3 regions of the Allobosea sp. 05T439 genome follow, and region 3 is predicted to be linked to each of the others. Evidence: predicted binding sites of a transcription regulator. Region 3 holds the regulator's gene; each other region holds the start of a gene.

Region 1 (9,402 bases), on a different contig from region 3:
CCCTGCAGAAACGCCTCGCCTGGCGCGACATGCGGGCGCTCAGGACAGCGCTCGACGCAGCCAGCTAAAGTATTCGCCTGCGACAACGCAGCCCTGCCTCTGCGACATTCCGGCCCCTCGCGCAGTTTCGGATTTGACTAAATTGCCGCGCAGCGACGATGCTGTGCGGGCAGAGTCGTTTCAAGCCGCTCGTGCGGCGTGCCGGCCGGAGCCTTGCGATGGAAATCGACGCTTTTCTGCTTTCGCGTATTCAATTTGCTTTCACGGTTTCCTTCCACATCGTCTTCCCCGCCTTCACCATCGGGCTTTCCGCCTATATCGCGACATTGCTCGGCCTCTGGCTGAAGACCGGCGACGACAAGTTTCACCTGCTCGCCCGGTTCTGGACCAAGATCTTTGCGGTCTCCTTCGCGATGGGCGTCGTTTCGGGCATCGTGCTGTCCTACCAGTTCGGCACGAACTGGAGCCGGTTCTCGACGGTGGTCGGCAACGTCATCGGTCCACTGATCGGCTACGAGGTTCTGAGCGCCTTCTTCCTCGAGGCCTCCTTCCTCGGCGTCATGCTGTTCGGCTGGAAGCGCGTTCCGCCCTGGCTGCATTTCCTGTCCGCGGTGATCGTCGCCGCCGGAACGGCCTTGTCGGGGTTCTGGATTCTCTCGGCCAATAGCTGGATGCAGTATCCGACCGGCCACGAGATGCGCGACGGCATCGCCTATCCGGTCGACTGGCTGCAGATCATCTTCAATCCGACCTTCCCCTTGCGCTTCATGCACATGATGACGGCGGCCTATCTGACCACCGCCTTCGTGGTGCTGGCGACGGGAGCGCGCCATCTCCTGGCCGGGACGAGCATCGAGCCTGCCAGGACGATGGTGCGAATGGCGATCCTGATGATCGCCCTGACGGCTCCGATCCAGGCCATCATCGGCCACCAGCACGGCGAGGACACGGCGAAATACCAGCCGGCGAAGCTCGCAGCGATCGAAGCGCATTGGGATTCGTCGAAGCCCGGCGCTCTGGTTCTCTTCGCCTGGCCCGACGAGAAGGCCGGCATCAACCGCTACGAAATCGCGATTCCCGGGCTCGCCAGCCTCGTGACCCATGGCAGCATGAGCGCTCTCTTTCCCGGCCTGAATGATTTCGCGCCGCAGGACCGGCCGCCCGTCAAGATTCCCTTCTTCGCCTTCCGGCTGATGGTCGGCATCGGCTTCCTGATGATCGGCTTCGGCTGGCTCGGTGCCTATCTCTGGTCACGTGGCAAGGTGTTCGAAGCACGACGTTGGCTCTGGCTGGCGCAATACACCTGGCCACTCGGTTTCGTCGCCATCCTCGCCGGCTGGTTCGTGACCGAGGTCGGGCGCCAGCCCTGGCTCGCAACGGGTGTGCTGCGTTCGGTCGACTCCGTCTCGCCGGTGACGGCGATGCAGGTCGCAATCTCGCTCGCGCTCTTCGTCTGCGTCTATTCCGTGGTCTTTGCGGCCGGGATCCTGCTGATGAACCGGTTGATCGACAAGGGCCCCGACGCTCTCCTCGCCACGGACCCACCGGAGCAGCCTTCGCAGCGAACGCTCAAGGCGACGCAGGATGACGCCTCTGTGCTGTTCGGCGACGGGCATCCCGGCGACGACAAGATCCAGCCGGCGAATTGAGGGGAGAGCTGAGATGGAATGGTATCTCCCCGTCATCTGGGCCGTCCTGATCGGTACTGCCGTGATGCTCTATGTCGTGCTCGACGGTTTCGACCTCGGCATCGCGATCCTCTTCCCGACGACCAGGGACGAGGGCGAACGCGACCAGATGATGAACTCGGTCGCGCCCTTCTGGGACGGTAACGAAACCTGGCTCGTGCTCGGCGGCGGCGGCCTCTGGGTCGCCTTTCCGACCGCCTACGCCATCATCATGCCGGCCTTCTACACACCGATCATCCTGATGCTGCTGGCGCTGATCTTCCGCGGGGTCGCCTTCGAATTCCGCTGGGTCGCCAAGCCGCATCACAGGAAATGGGACATTGCCTTCTGGCTCGGCTCGACCCTTGCGGCCTTCGCTCAGGGCCTCGTGCTCGGTGGCTTGATCCAGGGCATCACCGTGAGCAACCGCGAGTTTGCCGGCGGCCCCTTCGACTGGCTGACGCCGTTCTCGGTGATGTGCGGGGTCGGCGTCGTCGTCGGCTACGCGCTGCTCGGCGCGACCTGGCTCGTCTTCAAGACGGAAGGTGCCGTCGCGGACAGGGCACGGCACCAGGCGAAATGGCTCCTGCTCGGTCTGATGGCTTTCGCTGTGATCGTCTCGCTGTGGACGCCCTACGCACATCCGCGCATCGCCGAACGCTGGTTCACGCCGTCCAACCTGCTGCTGCTCTGGCCATTCCCGGTCCTGACGGCGTTCTGCGGCTATATGGTCTGGAAGCGGCTGCACGGGCAGCACGAATTCACACCCTTTGCCTTCACCATCGCGATCTTCCTGCTCTGCTTCCTGGGACTCGCGATCTCGAACTATCCCTATCTGGTGCCCCCGAGCCTGACGATCTGGGATGTGGCCGCAGCGCCGTCCTCCCATATCTTCGTCCTGATCGGCGTCTGCTTCCTGCTGCCGATGATCCTGTTCTACACGGCCTTCGTCTACTGGACCTTCCGCGGCAAGGTGAGGGCCGACAGCGGCTATCACTGAGGTAACAGGAAGAACCTGGGGAACCACCCGCGCGCGAGCCGGTTGACGAATAGCTTGAGTTCCGGGCCTCTCTCCACGAGATTGCTCGGGACTAGACGGGGACTCCGCCATGCGTTGGGAAGATTATCGCCAGTCCGAGAATCTCGAGGACAGGCGCAATGGCGGCGGCGGCTTCGCGGGGCTTCCCGGCGGGCGCGGCGGTGTCGGCATCGGAACTATGGTCGTGCTTGGCCTTGTCGGCTGGGCTCTCGGGATCGATCCGCGCATCCTGATCGGTGGCGCCGAAATGCTCGGGGTCGGGCGCAGTGCTCCGACCCAGGAGAGCCGCCCGGCCTCAGGCCCGCCGCAGGATGAAATGGGTCGCTTCGTTTCGGCGGTGCTGGCGCAGAACGAGGATATCTGGACCAAGATCCTGCCGCAGCAGGCGAACCGCCGCTACGAACCGCCGAAGCTCGTGCTGTTCTCGCGCATCGATCGCTCGGGGTGCGGCACGGCACAGGCAGCGATGGGGCCGTTCTATTGCCCCGAAGACAAGAAGGTCTATCTCGACCTCTCCTTCTTCCAGGAGATGCAGCGCAAGCTCGGCGGTGGTGGTGACTTCGCCTATGCCTATGTGATCGGCCACGAGGTCGGCCATCACATCCAGAACCTGCTCGGTATCCTGCCCAAGGTGAACCAGCTGCGACAGCGCATCTCGGAGCGCGAATCGAATGCGCTGTCAGTGCGGGTCGAGCTGCAGGCGGACTGCTTCGCCGGCGTCTGGGCGCATAATGTCCAGGCGATGGGCCGAATCGACCAGGGCGATGTCGACGAGGCGATGCGGACGGCGGCGGCGATCGGCGATGACCGGCTGCAGCAAGCCTCGCAAGGCGTGGCCGTGCCCGATTCCTTCACCCACGGCTCGTCGGCGCAGCGCACACGCTGGTTCACGACCGGCTTCAAGTCCGGCTCGCTGCAAAGCTGCGATACCTTCCGGACGAACCAGCTTTAGATCATCGGACCCGATCTCGTATCCGATCCGATCTCACCTTCTGGGGTTGCGTCGGCTTTCCCCGAATACCGCGATCCACCTTTCGGGCCGATGCCTTGCGTCTCAGGATACGGCACGCTCCCGGCGCACCGAGAGACGCCGCGGCGCGGCATTCAGCCGCCCGGCCAGAACCAGCCCCTTCGGCACCACAAGGCCGGCCCGCAGCCGACGCGGGCCGAATGACAGCGCGGCGCGCTCCTTGAGCGCCGCAGCAACCCCGCTCAGCGGCAACAGGGCCGGCCTGTCGGGCGCCAGCAGCAGATGGCGCTCGGTCGCCTGAATCCAGTTTGGCTGCAGGATGTCCCCGGCGCTCAACAGAAGCAGCCAATCGCCGCGCGCCTGCGCGGCACCGGCATGCCAGCTTTCAGGCACGGCCGCCCTGACATAGGTCGCACCCGTCGCATCGGCGAGGCGTTCCACCTCCCCCTCACCATCCGCATCGACGACCACGGCATGGCCGAGGAAACCTTCGGCAACGGCCGGGATCAGCGCGGAAAAAGTCGCAGCGAGTGCTCTGGCCGGTCCGTCGGCCCTGATGACGGCTGTAAGCATGGCCCATTGATTATGACGCAGCGCAACATGCCGCAATCCCGCCACTTGCATTTTGTTCCCTATATGTTCACATTGATGGTCACGGAAACGCCGATTCTTACGGCCCTCTCAGGAACGGCTCAGCGCCATGCAGCAAGCCAGACCCAGTTCGCGACCGATCGCAGCCCAGCCGCTCAGGCGGCATGACGGCGAAACCCTGTCGGCATCCGCGCGTGTCGCTCCGGCTGACCCCCTCGCCTATGCCGGCCACCGCATCGATCCGGAACGACGGCGCGGGCGCGGGGCAACGATCAATCCAGGCGGACGCTTCGAGACCGAGCAGCGCGTCGCCGAAGATGATGGCTGGGGCTCTCTCGGCGAATTACCAGCCTTCAAGACCGAAGTCGCGATCGAGAAAGCGCGCACGATCATCACGCGGAATGATTCGCCGGATATTTCGTTTGACCGCTCGATCAACCCCTATCGCGGCTGCGAACATGGCTGCGTCTACTGTTTCGCGCGGCCGAGCCATGCCTATCTCGGGCTTTCGCCTGGGCTCGATTTCGAGAGCAAGTTGACAGCCAAGCCCGACGCCGCGCTGCTGCTCGAGAAGGAATTGTCTGCACCGTCCTACCAGCCGCGCACCATTGCGATCGGCACCAATACCGACGCCTATCAGCCGATCGAGAAGAAGCTGCGGATCATGCGCTCGATCCTGGAGGTGCTGGCGCGCTTCCGCCACCCGGTCGGCATCGTCACGAAATCGGCACTGGTACAGCGCGACATCGACATCCTGGCGCCGATGGCAGCGCAGGGCCTCGCCAAGGTCGCGATCTCGGTGACGACGCTCGATCCCAAGATCGCGCGCGGCATGGAGCCGCGCGCCGCCGCGCCGGCGAAGCGGCTGGAGACGATCAAGCGGTTGTCGGATGCCGGCATTCCGGTGACCGTGCTGGTCGCGCCGATCATCCCCGCGATCAACGAGCAGGAAATCGAGCGCATCCTCGACGCCGCCAAGGCCGCCGGGGCGCGCGAGGCCGGTTACGTGCTGCTGCGGCTGCCGCTGGAGGTGAAGGATCTCGTCCAGGACTGGCTCCTGACCCACCATCCAGACAAGCTGCGCCATGTCGTTTCGCTGATCCGCTCGACACGCGGCGGCAAGGATTACGACTCGGCCTGGGGCCAGCGTCAGGTCGGTTCCGGTCCCTATGCCTGGATGATCGGGCGGCGCTTCGAAATGGCAGCCGAACGCCTCGGCTTCAACGCGACGCGGTTGCGGTTGCGCAGCGACCTCTTCCTGAAGCCGGAGAAGGAAAAGGCACAGCTCAGCCTGTTCTAGACGACGGCCTTCCGGCATAAGCCCGGCAACGATTTCTTTCCTGGACCGGGCATGGCCGCCGATTTCAGCCGCGAGGCGCACGCAATTGAGCAAGGATTCTGGCCATTGGCCGGCGTCGACGAGGTCGGACGCGGGCCGCTGGCCGGGCCAGTGGTGGCGGCTGCCGTCATTCTCGACCCCGGCCTGATTCCGGCTGGCCTCGCCGATTCGAAGGAACTCAGCGCCGCAAGGCGCGAAGCGCTGTTCGGGGAGATCGCCAAAGCCGCGCTCGGTATCGGGATCGGCAGCGTCACAGCGCAGGAGATCGACGCGCTCAACATCAGGCAGGCGACGCTGCTCGCCATGAAGCGCGCGGTTGCCGGTCTGCCTGTCCAGCCGCGGCATGTGCTGGTCGATGGCAACGACCCTCCCACTCTGCCCTGCCCCTGCGATGCGATCATCAAGGGCGACGGCAGCGTGGCCTCGATTGCGGCCGCATCGATCATCGCAAAGGTGACCCGCGACCGGATGATGGCGCGCCTGGCGACGCATTATCCGGCCTATGGTTTTGCCGGGCACGCCGGATATGGCACGGCCGCGCATCGCGCCGCGATACAGACCCACGGCCCGTGCCCGGAGCACCGTTTTTCCTTCGCGCCGATCAAGGGCGTCTGGCGGCGCTGAGCGGTTGTGCGATGCCCGCGACACGTTAGCCGTTTCTTAACACCCGATCCGGATTCAGCTGGTTTGCCAATGCACTAGGCAAAAACTGCAGCCCCAAAACGAGACGCATTTTTTTCAACCCGGAAACCCGGCTTTTACCCTGACTCCCCCAAGATCGCGACTGTTGAAGTTGCGTAAATGGTTCGGCGTCATGGGTACCTCGCGTACCGGGACTGCCAGCGCCGCCGTCCGGATTCAGGTTTCGCGTACCGGACGGCCTGCGCTGCAGTCTCGGATGAAGGCTTCGAGCCTTTCATTTGATCTTCCGCTCGATCAGGTCGTCGTCGGCGACTGCATCGCCGCGCTCGACCGCCTGCCTCCGGCAAGCGTCGACCTCGTCTTCGCGGATCCACCCTACAATCTTCAGCTTGGCGGCGATCTCCGCAGGCCTGACGACAGCCTCGTCGATGCCGTCGACGACGACTGGGACAAGTTCGCCTCCTTCGCCGAGTATGACGCCTTCACGCGAGCCTGGCTGACCGCCTGCCGGCGGGTGCTGAAGCCGGACGGCGCAATGTGGGTGATCGGCTCCTATCACAACATCTTCCGCGTCGGCGCGATCCTGCAGGATCTCGGCTTCTGGATGCTGAACGACATCGTCTGGCGCAAGGCCAACCCGATGCCGAACTTCCGCGGCCGGCGCTTCACCAACGCGCATGAAACACTGATCTGGGCGGCGCGCGGCGAAAGCTCGAAATACACCTTCCATTACGAGGCGTTGAAGGGCGGCAATGACGACCTGCAGATGCGCTCGGACTGGTATCTGCCGCTCTGCACCGGCGAGGAACGTCTGAAGGACGCGTCCGGCGCCAAGGTGCATCCGACTCAAAAGCCGGAGGCCCTGCTGGCCCGCGTCATGCTTTCGGCTAGCAACCCCGGCGACGTGATCCTCGATCCGTTCTTCGGCACCGGCACCACGGGTGCCGTCGCGAAGGCTCTCGGTCGGCGGTTCATCGGCCTTGAACGCGACCCGGTCTATGCCGAGGCGGCGCGCAAGCGCATCGCCGCTGTCCAGCCATTGCCGCCCGAATCGTTCTCCACCGCGCCTTCGAAGCGCAGCGAACCGCGCGTGCCCTTCCTCAGCCTGGTCGAGGCCGGGCTGGTCAAGGCCGGTGAGAGTGTCGTCGACGAGAAACGCCGCCACAAGGCGACGATCCGGGCCGATGGCACGCTGTTGCTTGGCCCGGCTGTCGGCTCGATCCACAAGGTCGGAGCGCTGGCCCAGGGGTTACCCGCCTGCAATGGCTGGACCTTCTGGCATGTCGAGCGCCCGGAAGGGCTGACGCTGCTCGATTCACTGCGCGGCGAGATCAGGGCGCAGATGGCAGCGGCCTGAGCGCCTCGAGCCCTGCCTCGAGCGCTTTCAGGAAGACCGCCGGGAACGGCTCGTCACGGAGCCGCGCCAGCGGGGTGAAGCGGGAGCCTTGCGGCGCCGGCGTCGCCCGCGGGGCACGCGCGACAAGGACCGTGAGCTCCAGCGGAAAATGGGTGAAGACATGGCGAACGGGCGTTGCCAGCCTGCGCCACTGCGCCGGAAGCGGAGCATCCTGCAAGGCGTCAGCGAGGCGGTAATCCGCGCTCCATTGACCGGTCGGCACCTCCGCCATGCCTCCAAGCAGCCCCTTGGCCGGCCGCGTCCGCAGCAGAACCGCGCCATCCTCGCGCAGCAGCACGAAGGCAGCCCCGTAGCGGGTTGCCCCAGTCTTCTTCGCCGCCTTCCGCGGAAAGGTCTCCTGTGTCCCCGCCGCCCGTGAGACGCACGGCGCCTGCCACGGACAAATGCCGCAGGCTGGCGAGCGCGGCGTGCAGATCGTGGCGCCGAGATCCATCAGTGCCTGCGCGTAATCGCCCGGTCGTTCCGACGGCAACAGGGCCAGGGTGCGCTCCCTGATCAAGGGCTTGGCCCCCGGCAAAGCATCCTCGATTGCAAAGAGACGGGTCATGACGCGCTCGACATTGCCGTCAACCGCAACCGCCGGCCGGTTGAAGGCAATGGCTGCGACAGCGCCTGCCGTATAAGTTCCGATGCCCGGCAGTTCGCGCAGGCCTTCCTCGGTATCGGGAAAGCGACCCGCGTGCAGCGCCGAGACCGCTTTGGCGCAAGCATGCAGATTGCGAGCCCGCGAGTAGTAGCCGAGGCCGGCCCAGGCCTGCATGACCTCCTCGCTCGGCGCGTCGGCAAGAGCCCCAACCGTCGGGAACCGTGCCATGAACCGTTCGAAATAGGGCTTCACCGCCGCTATCGTGGTCTGCTGCAGCATGATCTCTGAGACCCAGACGCGATAGGGTTCGGCCCTCTCGCCGGGCAAGGCACGCCAAGGCAGGACACGGCGGTGGCGATCGTACCAGTCCAGGAGATCGGCGGCAGTCGCAGCAGGGGCGCGCATTGCGAGGGTCATGTCCCCGGTTTAGCGTGCCGTCCCCCAGCCGCAAGATGCTAACGTCCAAGATGCTAACGTCATTGAGCTCCCGCGATCACATGACCATATCGCCGGAGAGCCCTTCACCCCACGACGCCCTCACGATCAAGCGGATCGTGCGCGTGAACCATGCCGGGGAATACGGCGCGATCCGCATCTACTCCGCGCAGATCGCAGTGGCGAAGCGGCTCACGCCCGACATCGTCCCGGCTTTGCAGCAGATGCTCACCGACGAAATCGACCATTGCGTCAGGTTCTATGCGGCCATGCCGGCACGCGGTTCACGTCCCTGCCGGATCATGAAGCTGTGGAGTCTCGGTGGCTCGCTGCTCGGCTTGATGACGGCATTGATGGGGCGACGCGCGATTTGGGTTTGCACCGCAGCGGTGGAAGAGACCGTACACCGTCATCTCGATGAACAAATGCATTTCCTACAGGGCCGAGACGCCGATCTCCACGCCGTCATCAACAGCATCCGCGAGGAAGAGCTGGCGCATCTTCATCATGCCGAAATGCAGCTCGGCAGCGAAGCAAGACACTCGCTGCAGACCATGCTGCAATCCGCCATTGCGATGGTGACCGAAATTCTGATCTGGCTATCGACTTGGGGGGATTCCACCCGCATGACACGCGCGCTGCGGCAAGCGCGCTCGTAACGGCGAACGACCATGTCGACAGCAACGCAAGCCATCCCCGCCCTCGAAACGCGCCGC
Region 2 (7,472 bases), on a different contig from region 3:
CCAGCACAGTGCGGTTATTCACGACCGTATAGCGGTACTGGGTCGCGCCATACTCGCGCGGCACTTCGCGATAGGTCACGCCCTCATTCGGGAGCACGGTGCCGACCGCGAGCGGCTCGGCATAGGTGTAGGACGGCACACGCTGCTCGACCACATAGGTCTTGAAGCGGGGGGTGTTGTCGCCGACGATGCCGCCTACGACAGCGCCACCCACGCCGCCGACAACAGCACCGACCGGACCGCCGACGATCGCCCCGCCCACGGCGCCTGTCGCCGCGCCGGCAGCTGCACCACCCTGCGCGCCCTGCGGATTCTGGGCGAATGACGCGACGGGCACGAGAATCAGGGTCGCGGCGAGAGCAAGTTTCTTCATCATCACAGATCTCCTTCGCTGAGGGTTCTGTGTTCAGGAACGGGCTCGATTCCGGTTTGTTCCACCGATCGGCATCCGGACGTTGGTGTCCCGCGAGAGGCCGCCTCCGCCGCGAACGGCCGCAATCAGGTCTCGGCCTGGGTCACCCCAAGCTTGTGCCAGAGCTGTTCCCTGTCCATGCAGGAGACGTCGTAGGTGACCTGCCGGCCCTTGAATTCCGGTCGTTTTCCGAACTCCAACGTCATCGCGCGCGCGATGTCGTCGATGCGGGCCTCGCAGGCCTGCACCGTGGTGAAACCCAGTTCGCTGATCCGGGCGGCGGTGCAGGTCGCTTCGCCGGAAATGCAGGCGACAATCACCATCGTGAAGGCATCCATGGAGGCACTCCGAGTGAAATCGAGTCAGGCCAGCCATTAAGGCTGGGGTTTCTGGGTTACCGAGAGCTTAAGGGGAACAAGCAAGATGCGGGCCGGCGCCACCGGCGCAGGCCGATCGCGCCCTGTGCGGTCGCATCGGCTTACCCGAAAACCGCAATCCTCCGGGCCGATGCTTCAGCGCCACATGCCCTTGAGCCGTGCCGATACGTCAATTCTCACGCCGCTGCGGTGTTGCATGGCGGCCTGAGCCTGCTCGATGGGCCAGGTCGCCTGCTCGAACAGGTGCAGCAGGGCATGCGGGATGAACCGCGTGCGTGCCGCGTAGACATGCCGATCGCCTCGCGCGGCCTGGCCATGAGTGAAGAAGCGCTGCGGCACGACCAGATGCAGGTCGTCCCTGGCGCGCGTCATCGCGACATAGAGCAGCCTGCGCTCCTCCTCGATCTCGGCGGTCTCCCCGACGGCAAGGTCACTGGGAAGACAGCCGTCCACCGTGTTCAGCACAAAGACCGACTTCCATTCCTGTCCCTTGGCGGAGTGGATGGTCGAGAGGATKAGAAAATCCTCGTCCAGCGATGGCGGACCCGCTTCATCGCTCGTTGCGTCGGGCGGATTGAGGGTGAGCTCGGTGAGGAAGCGCTCGCGGGATGGATAGCCGGAGGCGATCTGCTCCAGCTGAACCAGATCGGCTCGACGCGTGGTGAAATCCTCGTGAATGCGCTCCAGGTGAGGGTCGTACCAGAGACGGGCCCGTTCGAGGTCTGCCGGCCAGCCTATCCCTGAGCGCAGCGCCCGGAATGTCGCAACGAAATCCGGCCAGGCGTCGCCCGTACGCGCGGGCGCCGACAGCTCCGCGAGGCCTGCTGCGAAATCATCTGCCGTGCCGGCCTGATCGAGCACGCGTTGCGCGGAGGTCGGCCCCACGCCCGGAAGCAGCTGCAGCAAGCGGAACCCGGCGACCCTGTCGCGCGGATTCTCGACGAAGCGCAGCATCGCCAGCATGTCTTTGACATGGGCGGCATCGAGGAATTTCAGCCCGCCGAACTTCTTGTAAGGAATATTGCGCCGTGTCAGCTCGACCTCCAGCGGGCCGCTGTGATGCGAGGCGCGAAAGAGCACCGCCTGCTGCTTGAGCGTGTGCCCCGCCTCCCTGTTCTCCCGCACGCGCGTCGCGACGAAGCGCGCCTGGTCGGCTTCGTCGCGAACATTGACGAGTTGGGGCTTGCCGCCCGACTGGCGGTCGGTCCAGAGGTTCTTGGTGAAGCGCTCGCGGGCGAGCTCGATCACCCCATTCGCGGCGGCCAGAATGGGCTGGTTCGAACGATAGTTCTGATCCAGCGTGACGACCTCAGCCGGTGGGCTGAAGGCCTGGGGGAAATCGAGGATATTGCGGATCTCGGCGGCGCGGAACGAGTAGATCGATTGCGCGTCATCGCCGACGACGGTGAGCCCCTGGCCATCGGGCTTGAGCGCCAGCAGGATCGAGGCCTGAAGCTTGTTGGTATCCTGATACTCGTCGACGAAGACATGGTCGAAACGTCCGCCCATCTCCGCGGCAAGGCTGGGCTCGCTTGCGGCCTGGGCCCAGCACAGCAGAAGATCGTCGTAATCAAGGACGTTCTGGGCCTGCTTGGCCTCGACATAGGCTGAAAAGAGCTGCTTCAGCTCCCCTGCCCATGATGCGCACCAGGGAAAGGAAGCACCCAGCACGGCCTCAACCGGCTCTTCGGCATTGACGCAGCGCGAATAGATCGCAAGGCAGGTGCCCTTCTTGGGAAAGCGCCCTTCCGTTTTCGAGTAGCCAAGCTCGTGACGAGCGAGGTTCATCAGGTCGGCGCTGTCCTCGCGGTCATGGATCGTGAAATGCGGATCGAGCCCAAGCTCCGGCGCGTAATCCCGGAGCAGCCTTGCTCCCACGCTGTGAAAGGTCCCGGCCCAGGTCAGCGCGTCGGTCATGACGGCAGCCCCCTCTCCCAGCACGTCGCGCGCGATGCGCTCCACCCGCCTCGCCATCTCGGCTGCAGCGCGTCGGGAGAAGGTCAGCATCATCATGCGGCGCGGGTCCGCACCGTTCAGGATCAGATGCGCGACACGATGCGCGAGCGTGTTGGTCTTGCCGGATCCCGCCCCCGCGATCACCAGCAAGGGACCCGGCTGCGTGCCGACGCCGTGCTCCACCGCGCGGCGTTGCGCGGGGTTGAGCCTGTCGAGATAGCTTGGTGGCGCCAGCGAATCGAGAGCGAACATGTCTCATATTCGATCATTTTTCGCGTTTTGTTCGCAACGCAAAAGATCGGGAATAGGGCAGCCGTCCTGAGCCAGATGGCCGAAGCCCTATGGCAGGATCGGTTTCGACCTGATCATGAGGCGGCGATTCACCTCACCCAGCCAGCGAGGCGAGCGCCCGCTCGATCCGGGAACAGCCGCCCCTGGCGCGCGCCTTCTCGAAGGAGGCCGCGAGCTTCCCGTTGGCATAGGCCTTCACCACGATGGCGTGGACATAGCTCTTGCGCGTCACGGCAGGCGTGTTCGCCAGTTGCTCCGAGACGGCGCGCATGATCTCGGCGAGCTGACGCTTCTCGCTGCCATCGCCGATCATGATTTGGCTGGCCAGCAGCAGTTCGGCGGCCGCAGCGTTCCCCGCCAGCATCCTCAAATCCTTGGCACTGATGGCGAGGCCGGAGATCTCGCGGAGATAGGCGTTGATGTCGCCGGCATGGACCGGCGTCACCTTGCCGTCCTCGTCCCGGTATTGCAGCAGTCGCCGGCCGGGCAACTGCGCAATCCGGGCAAGTGCTCGGGCGAGCGGGCCATCCTGCCGCGAGCATGCGATCTGCTTTCCGCCCTTGCCGCGAAACAGCAGGTCGATCCGCGAGGCCGTCAACGCGACATGGCGCTTGAGGAGCGTCGAGGCACCATGGCTGCTATTGCTCCTCGCATAGGCCTCGCCGCCAACGCGCAGATGGCAGCGGTCGATGATGGCGACTGCGCAAGCCAGCGTTTTCCTGCGGCAGAGCGCACGCGCCTTGAGATCATCGGCGACCGCCTTGCGCAAACGGGGCAGCGCGTCGATCAGCAGCCGCAATCGCTTCAACTTGCGGCGTTCGCGGACCCGCTCCCATTCGGGATGATAGAGATATTGCAGCCGCCCGGCCTCGTCCCGCCCGACCGCCTGGAGATGGGCCCGTGGATCGGCCGCGATGCGCACCTCGCGATAGGCGGGCGGAATTGCAAGTGAGCGGATCCGCTCAAGCAAGGCCGCGTCCCGGACGGGCTCGTCAGTGGCGTCGAGATAGGCAAAGCCCCTGCCGCGCCGGCCCCTGCGGATCGTCAGATCTCCGGGATTGACGATCCGCAGCCGACCAGGGGCGCGGGATGGCTTGCCGGCGACCATGGCGTTACTGCTTGCCCAGCGCTTCCTGCATCAAGCCGCTTCCCGGCGGTTATGATGGCGGCGCACGAGTTCTTCGGCGTAGGCCAAGTCAGCCTGCGTGAAGGCCGGCACCGGATCCGTGAGGATGGCGGTGAGGACATCCCGGTCGCGCTGGCCATTCGCTATCACAAAGGCGAGCGCATCCCTCGTCTCGCGTTCGGCATGAAGCTGGGCCACGAGGGCCGCAATCAATCTGTCCTTGGCCGATAGCTGCATGGCAAAACCTCCGCAGGAAGCTTCGCGATAAACACGGTCGGGCCAGCGCTTGTTCCGCCCAGGCGCAATCTGTCAGCCCGCCAGCGGCGACGCGCCGATCGTGACGGTGAGCGCGCCGAGGCGCTCGATGCTGCCGACGAGAACATTACCGGGAAGGACCGCGCCGACGCCATGCGGCGTACCGGTCATGATCACATCGCCGGGCTCGAGCGAGTAATATTTCGAGAGTGTCGCAATGATCTCGGGCGTGCGCCAGATCATCAAGGACAGGTCGGAATCCTGGCGTGCGACACCGTCGACCTCGAGGCGGATTTTGCCCGTCGACGGGTGGCCGACCTGTTCGACCGGGTAGATCGGGCCGCAGGGCGCCGAGTGATCGAATGATTTCTTAAGTTCCCACGGGATCCGCGGGCCGTCTGGCGTGTCGAGCAGCTTGCGGCGGGTCATGTCGAGGCAGATGCCGTAGCCGAAGACATGCTCGAGCGCTTCGTCCTGAGGGATGTTGTAGCCGCCGGACTTCATCGCCACCATGAGCTCGAGCTCGAAGTGAAAATCGTCCGTCATCGGCGGATAGGGAACGACGCCGCCGTTCTGGACGATTGCATCGGCCGGCTTCTGGAAGATCAGCGGGAAATCGCGGGTCTCGTCGCCGCCCATCTCCCTGACATGGGCGACATAGTTGCGACCGACGCAGTAGATCCGCCGGATCGGGAAGCGCGCCGAGGAGCCCTCGATCGGCAGTGACTGGAGGGTCGGCGCCGGAACGGCGAAGTCTGCGAGTGTCGTCATCTGGGAAGCCATGCGCTGGGTCACGATCGGGACAGCATATGGGCCGGCTCGATCCTGTCCAGATAAATCTGCATATTTTTATCACACGCCAGATAATCTGAATTTATTTGACACGTTTGATCGATAATGCATCGTTCGCTAATCCGTATCAGAAAAACGCAAGGGGAGCGGGATGAAACGTAGGCAGTTCATGGCAGCGGCGGCGGGCCTGCCGCTTGCGCTCGCAGCGTCGCGTGTTCATGCGCAGGCGCAGGATGAGCTCACGATCGTCTATCCGAGCCCGGGCGGGCTGGGTTATTTCGCCCTCTATGCCGCGATCGGCGAAGGTTATTTCGCCGAGGAGAAGCTCAAGATCCAGCCGCGCAGCGTCAATGGTTCGGCCCAGGCCATCCAGGCGCTCCTTGCGGGCCAGGCGCAGCTCGCCCATCCCGGTCCGGGGCCGCTGATGGCGGCGCGCGAACGGGGCCAGGATCTGGTCTACATCTACAATTACTTCACCCGCAGCCAGTTCAACCTCGTCGTGCCGGAGGCTTCGCCGTTCCAGAAGCCCACCGACCTGAAGGGCAAGGTCATCGGCGTCGGCACGGCAGACGGGGCGGAGGTCGCGTTCGTGCGCTCGATCTTCGACGCCGAGGGCATGAAGGAAGGCCAGGACTACAAGTTCATCACGGTTGGCGAGGGCGGCATGGCTGTCGCCGGCTTCATGCAGAAGGCGATCGACGCCTATGCCTCCGACACCGCGGGCGCGGCCACGCTGACACTGCGCGGTGTCAAGCTGCGCTCGCTGACACCTCCGCCGTTCCAGTCCTTCTTCGGCAACGGCTATGTGGTGACGCGGAAATATCTCGACGAGAACCGCAGCATGCTGGAGCGCTTCGGCCGCGCGCTGGTCAGGGGCACCAAATTCGGGATCGACCCGGCCAACCGGGCCGCGACCCTGAAACATGCCCGCATGGGCAATCCGCAACAGCTGGAAAACATGCCCTTCGCCGAGGCTCTGCTCGACGTCTATTACAAGCTGACCAGTCCGATCGATCCCGCCAAGGGTTTTGGCTACAACCACCCCGCCGCCTGGGAGATGTGGCAACAGACGCTCGTTGCCTCGGGCGATCTCAAGAAGCCGCTGGCCGACCTGACCAAGGCCTATTCCAACGATCTCGTCACGGCCTGGAACGCTCCGCGATGACGGTGGCGGCGACTGTATCGGCCGAGGCGCGACCTCGGCCGGTCTACGAACTCGCGCAGGTTTCGAAATCCTACGGCGAGCGCGTGGTGGCGCTGGAGAACGTCGATCTGGTTCTCCGGGAAGGTGAGTTCCATTCGGTCATCGGCTCGAGCGGCTGCGGGAAGTCGACGCTGCTCAAGATCATGGCGGGCCTGACACCGCCTTCGAAGGGCCGGGTGATGCTCGCGGGGACACCGGTGCTGGGCGCCCGTGCCGATATCGGGATGATGTTCCAGCAGGCGACGCTGTTTCCGTGGCGGACGACGCTCCAGAACATCCTGCTGCCGGTCGAAGTCCGCGAAGGGCGCGCTGCAGCCGAGACGGCCGCGGCGCGTGCTCGCGTCCTGCTCGAACTGGTCGGGCTGAAAGGGTTCGAGGACACCTACCCCTCGCAGCTCTCGGGCGGCATGGCGCAGCGCGCCGCGATCTGCCGGATGCTGATCTCGGAGCCGAATGTGCTGCTGCTCGACGAGCCGTTCAGCGCACTCGACGAGATCACCCGTGATTTCATGAACATGGAGCTGCAGCGCATCTGCCGCGAGCGCAACGCCTCGGCCTTCCTGGTGACCCATTCCATCGCCGAGGCCGTCATCCTCTCCGACATCGTGCATGTGATGTCGTCGCGCCCCGGGCGGATCGTGCGCAGCATCCCCATCGCCCTGCCGCGGCCGAGGACGCTCGACATGACCACGCTGCCGCTCTTCGGCGAGTATGTCGGTGTGATCCGCGGCCTTCTCGACAAGGGAGCATTCCTGTGAGCCATGTCGCGGAGAAGCCGTTGGCAGCCGCCCTGCCCGCCGACACGGTCTGGATCGAAAAGGTTTCGTGGATTTCCAAGGCCCCGCGCTGGGCCTCGATGCTTGGGCTGCTCGTGCTCTTCCTCGGGCTCTGGCAGGGCATCACCGCCGCCGAGATCGTCTCGCCGCTGATCCTGCCTACCCCCGGCGATACGCTGCGCGATATCGGCTTCGTCGGGCGCAACCTGATGGCCGGGGACTATATGCTGCCAGCCTTCTGGGTCACGGCAAGCGAGGTCCTCGTGGGCTTCGTCGTGGCGCT
Region 3 (7,353 bases):
GGGGTTCAACCAATCACAAAGGCGGGGCTGCCCCGCCTTTGATCACGTTTGATCGCTGAGACGAGCGAGCGTTTCCTCGCGGCCGAGCACCGCCATCACATCGAACAGGCCGGGCGACTGGCTCCGTCCGGTGAGTGCGGCCCGCAGCGGCTGCGCCACCTGTCCGAGCTTGAGGGCATGTTCTTCGGCGAAGGCCCGGACCGCGGCCTCGAGCGGAGCCGGTGTCCAGTCGTTCACCGCGGCAAGCTTCTCTGCCAGGCTGGGCATGCGCTGGCGGGCGCCCTCGTCGAGCAGCGTCGCCGCCTTCTGATCGAGTGCGAGCGGACGCTTGGCAAAAAGATAGGAGGCGCTGTCGAGCAGCTCGATCAGCGTCTTGGCTCGCTCCTTCAATCCCGGCATCGCAGCAAGAAGCTTGGCTTCGAGAGCCGGATCGAGCTCGGGGCCGAGGCCGTGCGCGGGGCCGATTTCCGGCAAGATGCTCTTCAGTGCATCAAGCAGGTCACGGTCATCGGACTGGCGCATGTAGAGCCCGTTCAGGCTCTCCAGCTTCGCGTAGTCGAAGCGTGCCGGGGAACGGCCGATCGAGGAAAGATTGAACAGCGAGACCATCTCTTCGGTCGAGAAGATCTCCTGGTCGCCATGGCTCCAGCCCAGCCGGAGGAGGTAGTTGCGCAGGGCCACCGGCAGATAGCCCATGGAGCGATAGGCATCGACACCGAGCGCACCATGGCGCTTGGAGAGCTTCGCGCCGTCCGCCCCATGGATCAGCGGGATATGCGACATGCTCGGCACGCGCCAGCCCATCGCCTGGTAGATCTGGGTCTGGCGGGCGGCGTTGGTGAGATGGTCGTCGCCACGGATGACATGGGTCACGGCCATGTCATGGTCGTCCACGACGACAGCGAGCATATAGGTCGGGTTGCCGTCGGAACGCAGCAGCACGAGGTCGTCGAGATTCTCGTTCTGCCAGACGACGCGGCCCTGCACCTCGTCCTCGACCACCGTCTCTCCGGTCTGCGGCGCGCGCAGGCGGATGACCGGCTTCACGCCGGCCGGCGCGGTTGCCGGATCGCGATCGCGCCAGCGTCCGTCATAGCGCATGGGACGGCCCTCGGCGCGCGCCTTCTCGCGCATCTCCTCGAGTTCCTGCGGTGTCGCATAGCAATAATAGGCCTTGCCGGCGGCGAGCATCTGCTCGGCGACCTCGCGGTGCCGGGCCGCACGGGCGAACTGGTAGACGGTCTCGCCGTCCCAATCGAGGCCAAGCCAGGACAGGCCGTCGAGAATCGCCGCGATGGCCGGCTCGGTCGAGCGTTCGCGGTCGGTGTCCTCGATGCGCAGCAGCATCTTGCCGCCATGGCGACGGGCATAGAGCCAGTTGAACAGCGCGGTACGCGCGCCGCCGATATGCAGGAATCCGGTTGGAGACGGCGCGAAGCGCGTAACGACCGCATCACTCATGAAAGGCAGGCTCCGGCAGGACGGGAAATGAGGCCGACAGAGCGGCAGAGGAACAAGACGTCGAAGGGACATGACAACCGACGCCGCCCCTGTAACATGCTGATGGGGCCGACGTTAAGCGCAAGATCGCATCTGGTTGGCTGACCGAGGGACGGCCTATGCGCGAGGCGCCGCCAGACCCGAGCCGGCTGCGCGGCGCGCGTGTTCGCGCCGTACCATTCCGCATTCCCGAGATATGGTTTCAGGACGCTGCCATTCGGTTGTTTCTCGCCGAATGGCGCGCGCGCTTCCTGGGCGCCATCGCGATCGAGGCCGGACGAAGAAGGCTGTTTCTCTGGCTGCCGGTGCTGATGGGAGCCGGCATTCTGCTCTATTTCGCGGCTGATCGCGAGCCATCCTTCTGGGTCCCGCTCTCCGGCTTTGGCGTCTCCGCTGCGATGGCAGCGCTGTCGCGCGCCCGACGCCCGGTCATGCTCGCTTGCGTCGGCCTTGCTGCCATCTTCGCCGGCTTTGGTGCCGCGGCCTGGCGCACGGCGACGATCGCAGCACCGATGCTCGATCGAATGCGCGTGGGACAACTCACCGGCTTTGTCGAATCGGTCGAGGCGCGCGACGCCGGCGCGCGCCTCGTGATCCTGGTGACCGGCATTGCCGGGGTGGAGCCTGAACGCCTGCCACGGCGGGTTCGGGTCAACGTCAAAGGTGGTTCGGTTTCGCCGGGCGATCACATCGCTGCCGTCGCGCGCCTCCTGCCGCCGCCCGGTCCAGTGCGACCAGGTGGCTACGACTTCGGGCGCGACGCCTTCTTCCGAGGGCTTGGTGCAGTCGGGACCATCCCCGGAAAGATCACGCTCGCCCCACCACCCTTGCAGCCACCGCTCGAGCTTCAGATACGCGCGACGGTCGACCGGGCGCGCAATGCCCTGACGGAGCGCATCGCCGGGATCGGGGGAGGGCAGGCTGGCGCGATGGCGGCGTCGTTGGTTACTGGCAAGCGCGGCCTCATCACGGAGGCGACCAATATCGACCTCCGCGCGGCCGGAATCTATCATATCATCTCGATCTCGGGCCTTCACATGGTGCTGGCCTCCGCCACGATCTTCGGCCTGGTCCGTGGCCTGCTGGCGCTATCGCAAACGCTGGCATTGCGCTGGCCCATAAAGAAACTCGCCGCCCTGGCCGCGATGCTCGGCGCCACGGCTTATTGCATCTTCTCGGGAGCCGAGGTCGCGACGGTGCGCTCGCTGATCATGACATTGGTCATGCTCGGTGCGATTCTCGTCGATCGCCCGGCGCTCAGCATGCGCAATCTGGCTCTCGCTGCGATGATCGTTCTGCTGCGCGAGCCTGACGCGCTGCTTGGTCCAAGCTTCCAGATGTCCTTTGGCGCTGTCGCGGCGCTGATCGCCTTTGCCGAGCGCTGGGAGGATCGCGGCCACTCCGAGGCGCCGGCGAACCTGCCTTGGCCGCTACGGCCGATCTGGATCGCGGTGGTCGGGCTCACGGTCACGACCGTGCTGGCGACGGTCGCAACCGCACCGTTCGGTGCCTATCACTTCCAGACCTTCAACCCCTTCGGTCTGCTCGGCAATGCGCTCGCCTTGCCCTTCGTTTCCCTGATCGTCATGCCTGCCGCTGTCTTCGGCGTGCTCGCCTATCCCTTCGGCCTGGATTGGCCGGCTTGGGCGCTCATGGGAGTCGCTTCGGACTATGTGCTGCAATCCGCGCGCTGGGTTGCGGGATTCGACCACTCCGCGGTGATCATTCCTGCATTCGGGGCCGCGGCGCTCGCATGCTTTGCCGCTGCGCTTCTCTGAATCACGCTCTGGACGACACCGCTGCGCTTCCTGGCCGTCGCCCCCCTGATCGCGGGACTGCTCGTGGCAGCGAAGCCCGACAGGCCCGACATCCTGATCGAACGCGATGGTTCCGGCATCCTGGTCCGCGGGGGCGATGGTCATCCTGGCGGGGCAACCGAGCCGCTTCGTGCTGCAGCAATGGCTGAACGCAGATGGCGATAATCGCCGGACTGACGACAACAGCCTGCGGGAAGGCGCGGCCTGCGACACGTTGGGTTGTGTCGTCCGCAGCAAGGATGGACGAAGCGTTGCCTTTGCACGTGATCGCCTGGCCATCGTCGAGGACTGTCGGCGCGCCGATCTCGTCATCACGCCGATTCCGTGGAACGCTCCGTGCGCAGCACGACTGATCGACCGCAGGGCATTGTCGCGCGATGGCGCGACCGCCCTTGTCGGCAACAAGGGCGGCTGGCGCGCCCATCTATCAGAGCAGGATGGTGTCGATCGTCCCTGGAGCCGCAAGCGGGAGCGGCCTGCAAGCACGCCGGCTTTGCCGCTGGCGGCTGTCGAAGAACACGAGCCGCTTCAGTAGCGCCGCATCAGGTTGACCAGGCGGCCCTGAATCTTGACGCGGTCCGGTCCCAGCACCCTTGTCTCATAGGCGGGATTGGCAGCCTCGAGCGCGATCGAGGAGCCGCGCTTGCGCAGTCGCTTCAGCGTTGCTTCCTCGTCATCGATCAGAGCCACGACGATATCCCCGGTATTGGCCGTGTCCTGACGCTTGATCACCACCGTATCGCCGTCGAGAATGCCGGCTTCCACCATCGAGTCGCCGCGAACCTCGAGGGCAAAATGTTCACCGGGGCCAAGCATGTCGGCAGGCAGTGCCACGGTATGGCTGCGGCTCTGGATGGCGGAAATCGGTGTACCGGCGGCAATCCGCCCCATGACCGGAATCGCAACCGTGGAGCGCACATCTTCGTCCGGGGGCGGTGCGATCGGCCGGACCTTGCCAAGCCCCCCTTGGACGACGGAGGGGCTGAACCGTCCGCGCGTCGCCTGAGGGCCGCCGGCCCCTTCGGGCAGCTTTATGATCTCCAGCGCTCGGGCTCGATTGGGAAGGCGGCGAATGAACCCGCGCTCCTCCAGCGCCATGATCAGGCGATGGATACCGGACTTGGAGCGCAGATCGAGCGCGTCCTTCATCTCGTCGAAGGAGGGGGGCACCCCTGTCTCGCGCAGGCGTTCCTGGATGAAACGAAGCAGTTCGAACTGTTTGCGTGTCAGCATGGTTCCCGCCGGCGCTCTTTGTATGGAATCGAAACAAAGCACGAACACCATACAGGTTCGCGTTGTGTTCCGCAAGCGCGCTCAGCGTAGGCGGATGATCCGGCAGTTGTCGCCTTTGTTTGCCGGCGCAGCAAACGATTCGCGAATGAGTAGCGCGTCGGCGCGGGCAAGAGTGGCCAGCATCGACGAATCCTGCTTGGCGAAGGGCGTTGCCAGCCATCCTTCCGGAGTGAGCGTCAGTTCCGACCTCATATAGTCTCGCCGCTCATCATTTGCCGGCAAATTTCTTCCGACGATTGCAGGCTCACTCAGATCGCGCTCCGGTTCCGGTACGCCCAGGAGGGTCCTGAGCAGGGGCACGACGAAGAGATGTCCGCAAACGATGGACGAGACGGGGTTTCCGGGCAGGCCGAGCGCGACCATGCGGCCGAGGCGGCCCATCATCATCGGCTTGCCCGGCCGCATGGCGATCTTCCAGAAGCCGAGCGCCATGCCTTGACCGATCAACGCTGCCTGGACGAGATCGTGCTCACCTACCGAGGCTCCTCCGAGGGTGATCAGCACATCGGCATCGGCCTTCCGTGCCTGGCCAATCTTGTCGGCGAGATCGGCATGATCATCGCGGGCAATCCCGAGATCGAGCGCCGTGCCGCCGGCCTGCTCGACCAGCGCGGCGAGCGCAAAACTGTTGGACGCGACGATCTGGTCGGGTCCAACCGGCTCGCCGGGCTGGACCAGTTCGTCGCCAGTCGCGAGGATCGCGACCAGTGGCTTCCGACGCACAGTGAGCATGGGGTGGCCCATGGCTGCCGCGAGGCCGAGGCTCGCACTGTCGAGCCGGCTGCCGGCGAGAAGCAACACCTCGCCCTCGGAGAAGTCCAATCCTGCCTGACGAACGAACTTGCCGCGCTCGGCGTCCTCGCGCACGCGGATCGTCGCAGTGCCGACGCCGTCCGCATTCTCCTGAATCAAGATCGTATCGGCGCCCTCCGGAATCGGAGCACCGGTGAAGATGCGAACAGCCTCATTGGAGCGGACCATCCCTGAGAAGGAACGACCGGCAGCCGATTCGCCGATGACACGCAATTCATTTGCCGGCGCAATATCGTCTGCGCGAACGGCGTATCCGTCCATTGCGGAGTTGGCAAAGGGGGGCTGGGTCCGAAGCGCCTGCAGGTCGGCGGCGAGCACGCGCCCTACGCATTGTGCGAGTGGCAGGGTTTCTGATGGTGTCGGTGCCGGAACGCTGTCGATTAGCGCCTTCAGGGCGACGGGGACGGGCGTGAGGCTCATCGCGCAGTTTCCGGGAGATCGAAGGTGCCGGATTTTCCACCTGACTTGTGGACGAGCCTGATGCCTTCGATCCGCATCGCCCGGTCGACCGCCTTGACCATGTCGTAAACTGTGAGGCAGGCGACGCCGACAGCGGTCAACGCCTCCATCTCGACGCCGGTCTGTCCCTTCATCTTGACCTCAGCGCTCACGCGCACCCCGGGCAATGTCTCGTCCAGGGTGAGGTCGACGCTGATCTTGCTGATCAGCAGCGGGTGACAGAGCGGGATCAGTTCATGCGTGCGCTTGGCGGCCATGATTCCAGCCAGGCGCGCCGTGCCAAGCACGTCGCCCTTCTTGGCGTCGCCATCGCGCACGATCGCCAGGGTCCCGGGCTGCATGACGACACAGCCCTCGGCGACAGCGATGCGCGAGGTCTCCTCCTTGTCGCCAACATCGACCATATGGGCCTGGCCGCTGGCGTCGAGATGGCTGAGCTTGCTCATGCTGCGCTGCGCGCAGAACCGGTCAGGAGATCACGGGTCGCAGCGGCGACATCGTCCTGCCGCATCAGGCTCTCGCCGACGAGGAAGGTGTTGACGCCGGCGCGCTGCAACCGTGCGATGTCGGCATGACTGAAGATGCCGCTCTCGCCAACGATGATGCGGTCCGCGGGGACGCGCGGTGCAAGTCTCTCGGTGACGGCGAGATCGACGGCAAAGCTGCGAAGGTCGCGATTGTTGATGCCGAGCAAGGGGCTGTCGAGCTCGAGGGCGCGATCGAGCTCAGCTTCGTTGTGAACCTCGACCAGCACGTCGATGCCGAGTGACTTTGCCGCCTCGTTCAGCGCGCGGGCTGTCCCGTCATCGACGCCGGCCATGATGATCAGGATACAGTCGGCGCCCCAGGCGCGAGCCTCGAAGACCTGATAGGGGTCATAGAGGAAATCCTTGCGCAGGGCGGGCAGGCCGCTTGCCATGCGCGCCTGCTGCAGGAATTCCGGCTGTCCCTGGAAAGAGGGGGCATCGGTCAGTACGGACAGGCAGGCCGCGCCGCCATCGGCATAGGCGCGTGCCAGCGATGGCGGGTCGAAATCGGCGCGGATCAGCCCCTTGGACGGGCTGGCCTTCTTGATCTCAGCGATCAATGCAGGCTTGCCGGCCGCGTGTTTCGCGGCAAGAGCGGCCGTGAAGCCACGCACGGGGCCGGCAGCCAGGGCGCGCTGCTCGATCTCAGCCTGGGAAACCGCGGCCTTGGCAGCGGCGATCTCCTGGCGCTTATAGGCCTCGATGCGGGCGAGGATGTCGCTCATGACGTCCTCACGCGTTCGAGCTGGCGATAAGTGCGGTCAGCGTCGCCTTGGCCTTGCCGCTGTCGATCGCCGAGGTCGCGCGGGTGAGGCCGTCGCGCAGATCACCGGCCTGACCGGCCACGACGAGCGCGGCGGCGGCATTGAAGGCCGCGATATCGCGGAAGGGCGTCTTCTTGCCGTCGAGAACCGCGCGGAGCGCCTCGGCATTCTGCGCCGGTT

Evidence for each region. The regulator LexA, encoded in region 3, represses DNA repair genes until DNA is damaged. The targets are predictions, from matches to a motif close to TGTTCNNNNTGTGTTCNG.
Region 1: AC1DIO_RS14265 (PA0069 family radical SAM protein) is a predicted target of LexA. The motif match lies at 4,303-4,320, and genes of this name have one in related genera.
Region 2: AC1DIO_RS24955 (ATP-dependent helicase) is a predicted target of LexA. The motif match lies at 3,015-3,032, and genes of this name have one in related genera.

What each region holds. Positions count from the first base shown of each region.
Region 1 covers NZ_JBFTKP010000010.1:148,846-158,247, forward strand. Annotated here, with positions in the region: gene AC1DIO_RS14240 (uracil-DNA glycosylase) at 1-68, shown strand, start outside; gene AC1DIO_RS14245 (cytochrome ubiquinol oxidase subunit I) at 219-1,649, shown strand; gene cydB (cytochrome d ubiquinol oxidase subunit II) at 1,663-2,667, shown strand; gene ypfJ (KPN_02809 family neutral zinc metallopeptidase) at 2,777-3,658, shown strand; gene AC1DIO_RS14260 (glycosyltransferase family A protein) at 3,761-4,249, opposite strand; gene AC1DIO_RS14265 (PA0069 family radical SAM protein) at 4,377-5,567, shown strand; gene rnhB (ribonuclease HII) at 5,619-6,230, shown strand; gene AC1DIO_RS14275 (site-specific DNA-methyltransferase) at 6,421-7,605, shown strand; partial or broken gene mutY (A/G-specific adenine glycosylase) at 7,586-8,656, opposite strand; gene AC1DIO_RS14285 (demethoxyubiquinone hydroxylase family protein) at 8,749-9,345, shown strand; gene AC1DIO_RS14290 (GNAT family N-acetyltransferase) at 9,358-9,402, shown strand, end outside.
Region 2 covers NZ_JBFTKP010000027.1:37,030-44,501, reverse strand. Annotated here, with positions in the region: gene AC1DIO_RS24965 (DUF1236 domain-containing protein) at 1-376, opposite strand, end outside; gene AC1DIO_RS24960 (hypothetical protein) at 499-750, opposite strand; gene AC1DIO_RS24955 (ATP-dependent helicase) at 925-2,997, opposite strand; gene AC1DIO_RS24950 (DNA topoisomerase IB) at 3,131-4,144, opposite strand; gene AC1DIO_RS24945 (hypothetical protein) at 4,175-4,399, opposite strand; gene AC1DIO_RS24940 (fumarylacetoacetate hydrolase family protein) at 4,472-5,188, opposite strand; gene AC1DIO_RS24935 (ABC transporter substrate-binding protein) at 5,361-6,374, shown strand; gene AC1DIO_RS24930 (ABC transporter ATP-binding protein) at 6,371-7,171, shown strand; gene AC1DIO_RS24925 (ABC transporter permease) at 7,168-7,472, shown strand, end outside.
Region 3 covers NZ_JBFTKP010000012.1:126,852-134,204, forward strand. Annotated here, with positions in the region: gene gltX (glutamate--tRNA ligase) at 43-1,461, opposite strand; gene AC1DIO_RS16200 (ComEC/Rec2 family competence protein) at 1,620-3,278, shown strand; gene AC1DIO_RS16205 (hypothetical protein) at 3,385-3,852, shown strand; gene lexA (transcriptional repressor LexA) at 3,846-4,550, opposite strand; gene AC1DIO_RS16215 (molybdopterin molybdotransferase MoeA) at 4,632-5,843, opposite strand; gene moaC (cyclic pyranopterin monophosphate synthase MoaC) at 5,840-6,328, opposite strand; gene trpC (indole-3-glycerol phosphate synthase TrpC) at 6,325-7,134, opposite strand; gene trpD (anthranilate phosphoribosyltransferase) at 7,142-7,353, opposite strand, start outside.